Regions from separate parts of the Dickeya dadantii NCPPB 898 genome, predicted to be linked through region 2. Evidence: predicted binding sites of a transcription regulator. Region 2 holds the regulator's gene; the other holds the start of a gene.
What was found. The regulator PurR, encoded in region 2, represses purine synthesis genes. The targets are predictions, from matches to a motif close to CANGCAAACGTTTGCNTG.
Positions count from the first base shown of each region.

Region 1: the regulator PurR is predicted to act here: its motif matches at 1,594-1,611, upstream of purE (5-(carboxyamino)imidazole ribonucleotide mutase).

Region 1 is NZ_CM001976.1:3,407,385-3,410,800, reverse strand. It holds gene purK (5-(carboxyamino)imidazole ribonucleotide synthase) at 1-927, opposite strand, end outside; gene purE (5-(carboxyamino)imidazole ribonucleotide mutase) at 924-1,433, opposite strand; gene lpxH (UDP-2,3-diacylglucosamine diphosphatase) at 1,658-2,380, opposite strand; gene ppiB (peptidylprolyl isomerase B) at 2,391-2,885, opposite strand; gene DDA898_RS15295 (DoxX family protein) at 3,223-3,416, shown strand, end outside.
Region 2 is NZ_CM001976.1:2,832,997-2,836,412, reverse strand. It holds gene cfa (cyclopropane fatty acyl phospholipid synthase) at 1-503, opposite strand, end outside; gene purR (HTH-type transcriptional repressor PurR) at 922-1,947, opposite strand; gene cydH (cytochrome bd-I oxidase subunit CydH) at 2,334-2,423, shown strand; gene DDA898_RS12910 (C40 family peptidase) at 2,605-3,416, opposite strand, start outside.

The DNA of each region.
Region 1 (3,416 bases), 570 kb from region 2:
TACCTCTTTCTCATACCAGTGCAGATGCACCAGCGGCAACGTCAGCCAGTCGATATTCACATCGGTGCCGATCAGGTTGACCATCACCGACGGGCTGGCGACCACCGGGGCCGGCAACGGCAGGTCGAGAATCGCGCGCAGGTGCAGTTCGAACTGACTGATGGAAGCACCGTTTTGTGTCCAGTGGCCGCTATTGTGCACGCGCGGCGCCAGCTCGTTGATCAGCAGGCGATCGCCCACCACGAAGCATTCCATCGCCATCACGCCGACGTAGCCGAGGCGATGCATGATTGCCGACAGCATCTGTTCCGCCTGCTGTTGCAGGTGCGGCTGCGGTTTCGGCAATGCCACGCTGGTGCGCAGGATGCCGTCTTCATGCAGGTTGTGTGTCAACGGGTAGAATACGCAGTCGCCTTTTGCGCTGCGTGCGCCGACCAGCGACACTTCGCCGGAAAAGGCGATGCCCTGTTCGACGATGCACTCGCCGTAGCAGTCGGCCGGCAGGCTGTGTTCCTCGCCGGGACGGATACGCCACTGACCGCGGCCGTCATAACCGCCGACGCGGCGTTTAACGATCGCCAGTTCGCCCAGCGAGGCGAATACTGCCGGCCATTCCTGTGCCGAGGCCAGTAGCTGCCAGGGCGCGGTAGCCAGATTCAGTTCGTCCAGCAGCTGTTTTTGGGTGTAGCGATCGGCCAGGCGCGGAAAAATATCACGGTTGACGAACGCGGGGTGCTGCGCCAACTGGCGAGTCAGCGCCGTTTCCGGCCAGCGTTCGATTTCAGCGGTGATGACGCTGTGTTGCACCGGCACCGATTCCGGCTCCGCATCCAGCCCGACCGGATAAACGGCGATACCCAGCGGCTCGCCGGCCTGGCGCAACATACGGCCCAGTTGGCCGTTACCCAGTACGCAAACCGGCTTCATGCATCCTCCCGCGGATCCGGATGGTTCAGCACCTCGTCGGTCTGCGCCTGACGCCAGGCGGCCAGACGAACAGCCAGCTCGCTGTCGTGACGCGCCAGAATCTGCGCGGCCAGCAGGGCGGCGTTAGCGGCGCCGGCTTTGCCGATGGCCAGCGTGCCGACCGGAATGCCGCGCGGCATCTGCACAATTGAATAGAGACTGTCGACACCGCTTAACGCGGCGCTCTGCACCGGAACGCCCAGCACCGGCACCAGGGTTTTGGCCGCCAGCATACCCGGCAGATGAGCGGCGCCGCCCGCGCCGGCGATAATGACGTCAAAGCCATTCTGGTCCGCTTGTTCGGCGAAGCTGAACAGTTTGTCCGGCGTGCGGTGTGCGGAGACGACTTCAACGTGATAGGGCAGATTCAGCGCGGTGAGGATCTCTGCAGCAAACTGCATGGTGGCCCAGTCACTCTTTGAACCCATGACAATAGCGATTTTCGCCGGGGCAGCGTTGGATGACATGCCTGTAATGCTCCTGTGGTTTGCATGACGATGGTGATTCATGTCGATAATCGTGCATGACAGTAATCGTGCATGATGCGGTCATTGCGCGGTACAACGGCGACCTGAAACCGGAGAGCCACAGGTCGCGAGGGCGTAGAGCATACCATGAGCCAGAAGGGAGGAAAACGGTTGCGTGGCGATGAAATGGGCTGTTAATGGGGAAAATCAGTGTAAACGTCGCGTTACAACGGAAATGAAATCAGACGGACATCGTCCGCGGTCACCCGCAGCAGAGAACCTTGCTGATGCCAGGCGCCCAACACCGCGCGCTCGGCGCGCACGCCGGCCTGATCGATCGGATGAATCGCCGGGCGGTGGGTGTGGCCGTGGATCATCAACGTGGCCTGATGGTGCTGCAGACGAGCCATCACTTCATCGGCGTTGACGTCCATAATGGTCATGGACTTATGCTGGTTAGCCTGCTGGCTGGCGGCGCGCATGCGGGCGGCGATGCGTAGACGCAGCGACAGCGGCAGCCACAGAAAAAGCCGCTGGATGAGCGGGTTATGCACCTTGCGGCGGAAGTTCTGGTAGGCGCGATCGTCGGTGCACAGGGTATCGCCGTGCAGCAGCAGCGTGCGACGACCATACAGATCAAGCACCGTTTCCGTGGCGAGCAGCCGCAGGCCGCTCTGGCGGGCGAAACGTGCGCCGAGCAGAAAGTCGCGGTTGCCGTGGGCGAAATAGCAGGGCACGCCGCTGTCTGTCAGCGTCTTTAACGCCTGCGCCACCGTGGCGTGCAGCGGGGCCGGGTCGTCGTCGCCAATCCAGGCGTCGAACAGATCGCCGAGGATATAGAGCGCGTCGGCGCCGGGCGCGTCTTCACGCAGAAAACGCAGGAAACCGGCGGTGATCGCCGGTTCCTGTTCGCTCAGATGCAGATCGCTAATAAACAGCGTGGTCATGCAGCCGGCGTTACTCGCTGACGGTTACGCTGGTGACGATCACGTCTTCTTTCGGTACATCCTGGTGCATACCGCTGCGGCCGGTGGACACGGCTTTGATCTTGTCGACCACGTCCATGCCTTCCGCCACTTCGGCGAACACGCAGTAGCCCCAGCCGTTTACGCTTTCAGATTTGAAGTTCAGGAAATCGTTATCCACCACGTTGATGAAGAACTGGGCGGTCGCTGAATGCGGATCGTTGGTGCGGGCCATGGCCAGCGTGCCACGGTTGTTGCCCAAACCGTTGTTGGCTTCGTTTTTGATCGGCGCGTTGGTGCCTTTCTGGTTCATGCCGGGTTCAAAGCCGCCGCCCTGGATCATGAAGCCATTGATCACACGGTGAAAGATGGTGTTATCGTAAAAACCGCTGCGGCAGTAGTTCAGGAAGTTTTCCACGGTAACCGGTGCTTTTTCCGGGAAAGTATTGATGACGATATCGCCGTGGTTGGTATGAAACGTAATCATAGATGAACCTTACTTAGCCATAGTACACAGAATGATGAGAGATATTCACCGAGGCGCCAAGTCGCCAAGAGCGCTCTTATAACATAAGTGAATGGCTGAGTCAGCACAGGGCGAAGACGGCGGAGAAATGAGGAAACGAGCCTGGAATCTGATTCAAATAAACTCATTAAGTTTATATACTTAATTGAATTTATTTGAAATATATTTTTATTGCGCTAAATCAATAACTAGTTTCATTTCGATATGTTTTTTTACTTTCTAAACTTATCCTTGTTGTAGTTGATAGTCACTCTCGTTAACACGTTGCTCACTCAATAATCATACAGGTAGGTAAATTATGTTGGACCGGATTAATCAGCTGTTAGACAAACCGGATTGCGGCAAGCTGGTTTTGCGACTGTCATTCAGTATCTTGATGTTGTTCCACGGTGTTCATAAGCTGATCGCTGGCGTCGGCGGTATTCAGGGAATGCTGGCGGAGCACGGCCTGCCTGGGTTTATCGCCTATGGCGTGTTTGTCGGTGAGGTGAT
Region 2 (3,416 bases):
CCGCGACGCAACTGCAGCTTTTCGCAAATCAGGCGCAGCTTGTCTTGCTGCGCCTGTTCCAGCGTTTCGGCCTGTTTCCAGTAACCGCAAGTGTATTGCATGTAGGGGTCGAGCATCATGGTGAAAAGATCATTACCGAGGTCGTAGTGCTCCTTGACCACGAGCCGGGCCCGGCGGCGAGACTGCCGGTTGGTCAGCCGTGCCATCAGGATCCGTAGCGTATCTTGCCAACTGTGAGGAAGCCGTTTTTCCAGTCCGGCACTTAACACGCGGTGGAAAAATATGTCCAGCCGTTCACATTCCCACCAGCCATCCATATAACTTTCGCCCAATCCTAGCGAGCCTTCACGTAGTATGCGTTTGTACATACCGGGATTTTTGACCTGAATATCAAACGGGCGTGAACCGTTAATGACGATGTCGGCAGCCGATAGCATTTCATTGACAATCCGGAACCAGGATAGGTTAGCTGCATCCAGCTCCTCCACATAAGATAAACTCATAACTTCTCCCTACCTTGCCGGAAAATACCTGTGCAAGGAACACATTAGACAAATGTACCCACAGAGGGCATTCGGTGGACTCAATCCATCGTCAGCCCTTGGATGTCCCAGAGGAAATAAGAGAAAAGCGGTACGAAAGGCGTCTATCCCTGGCCGTAAGAAAAAGATGCGGCGGTCAACAGACCGTATAGAAACGAAGGCGATGCGTGATGCCGAAAGCATCGTCTGCTCATAATTATTGTCGTTAAAGACAGTGAGGAGTGTATGACTGCTTTAACCCGACGACAAGAATTCGTTGGGTTAAAGCAGCACGTTAAGTCATGTGTTCAGCTGCGATAGCACGCGTCGTCGCCATGTGTGGCGCGGGATGCCGCCTGATTGAAGAGCCAAACCGAGATATAACAGAATCGTCTGAATTTTAACGACGGTAATCGAGGAACGGGCCGTCGGCGACGGAGCGGCGTTCGATCAGGGTCGGATGCACTTCGATGGTCTGGGCTTCCTCACGTTTGCTGGTAATGCGGTCGAGCAACATGGAAAACGCCGCCTGCCCCAGCCGCTCCTTGGGCTGGTGAATGGTGGTCAGCGCCGGGGTAAAATACCGGGAGTGACGAACATTGTCATAACCGATCACCGAAATATCCTGCGGTACGCGCAGCCCCAGCTCGTCGGCGGCGCAAATGGCGCCCATCGCCATGATGTCGCCGCCGCAGAATACCGCCGTCGGCCGCTGTTTCTGGGCCAGAATCTGGTGCATCGCTTTGTAGCCGGATTCCGGTTCGAAGTCGCCCTGAACCACCCATTCTTCCCGTAGCGGAATGTCGGCTTCTTTCAACGCTTTCAGGAACCCCAGGTAACGCCCGCTGCCGGTATTGCGCCCCTGAGAACCGGGAATGGCGCCGATGTCGCGGTGGCCGCGCTCAATCAGGTAACGTCCGGCCATATAGCCGCCGGCAAAGGCGTTATCGATGATGGTATCGGTAAAATCGCTGTGGGCTTCGCCCCAGTCCATCACCACCATCGGGATATGGCGGTAATCCTCCAGCATGGACAGCAGTTCCGGCGGATATTCGGCGCACATCACCAACAGGCCGTCGACTCGTTTTTGCGCCAGCATGGAAAGGTAGGCGCGCTGTTTGTCCTGATTATTATGGGAGTTGCACAGGATCAGCGTGTAGCCTCTGGCGTAGCAGCTGTTTTCCACCGCTTCGATGATTTCGGCGAAATAGGGCGCCTCGCTGGATGTCGCCAGCAGGCCGATGGATTTGGTGTGGTTGACTTTCAGGCTGCGGGCCACTGCACTCGGCGAATAATGCAATTCATCGATGGCCGCGCGCACCGCAGCCTTGGTCTCTTCGGCGACGAAACGTGTTTTATTGATCACGTGTGATACGGTTGTGGTCGAAACGCCCGCGCGTTTTGCCACATCTTTGATCGTTGCCATCTAAAGTGACTCCTGAACTCATCTGTTACAGTAGGTTGTCTGTTACAGCAGTAAATATGTTGTTAATCGTTTGCCTGCGTGAATTCATCTCCTGCCGGACAACAAGGCAACATTTCAGGAGGAGACATGCCGAGGTGTGTAGCTTGAGGGGAGGGCTGACGCTTCGACCAACGCAGTGTATACAGTAAACTGCGGATTTTGGCCGATTTAGAGCAAAAGTGGAAGAGGCAATTCGTTTTATCTCTGTGACGCAGAAAGCGGTTTTTTGACGCCGCTCGGGTGATAATACACCTATGCTTTATGATGTTTCCCCACCTGCCGGGATCGGGGTTTGATTCAGACATGACGGGATGACGGCGATCATCGGTCACATACAGGAGAATACTATGGATACTAATTTGAAAATGTCGCTGTTCACCACAGTGGCTTCACTGGCAGTGATCATCATCTTTAGTCTGAGCGCGGTGCTGAACTGACGGCGTGGCGCTAACGGCGCCTGGATCGTCAGCGACACATTCGTCGCTGTCAACGGCAGGTACCAGAAAACGGCTATCGAAAAATAAAAAGGGGCGCGATGCCCCTTTTGCCGTATTTGGATAGCGTCATTCCAGCGGAAGCGCTTTAACGCATGGTAATTGTTTAACGCATGGTAATTGTTTAACGCATCGTCTTCGGCGTGACCACGCGACGGGCGCCGACGTAATGATCCTGCCAGTAGTCTTCGCTCAGCTTGCTGATTTTGATATCAGCGCCGGAACGCGGCGACTGGATGAAACGACCATTGCCGAGATAGACGCCTACATGGTCGGCAGCACCGCGGTTGGTTATCCGAAAGAACACCAGGTCGCCGCTTTCCAGTTCGCTTTTCTTGATAGGCGCGGCGTCGCGCAGATGGAACATCTCATTGGCGGTACGCGGAATCGTGATTTTCACCACATCTTTATAAGCGTAATACACCAGCCCGCTGCAATCGAAACCGGAGTAGGGGGTCGCACCGCCCCAGTGGTAGGGTTTGCCGATCTGGCTCATCAGCTTGTTCATGGCGGTCAGTTTGGCATGCTGATAGCGCTTTTGGTGAGCGGCGCTGATGGTCAGCGAGGCTTTATCTTGCTTGCCTTTTTTGCTCTTGCCGTGTGGTGATAGGGTAGCGGTTTCGTCGACGGCGGCAGGTTTGCCTTTTTTATTTGCCGTTTTGGCAATAACGGTTTCATGCGTCTTGTGACTGCTCTTCGCCTGTGCCGGAGCGTCCTTTTTCGTGGTTTTGCCGGCTGGCGTTTTAGCCTGCACGCTTTTTTCCTGCGTCGGTTTCTTGCTGGTTGCGTGGGCTGAGGTCGTGGTTGTCACCGGTTTTTTATCGTTGTGCGGTTTGACGTTTTTATCGTGAGCGGCGGTGGGTTTGGCAGGCGCGGTTTTGGCGGTTTTTTCCGGCTTTTTGTCATGAGTGGGCGCCGCACCCTTTTTGGTATTTT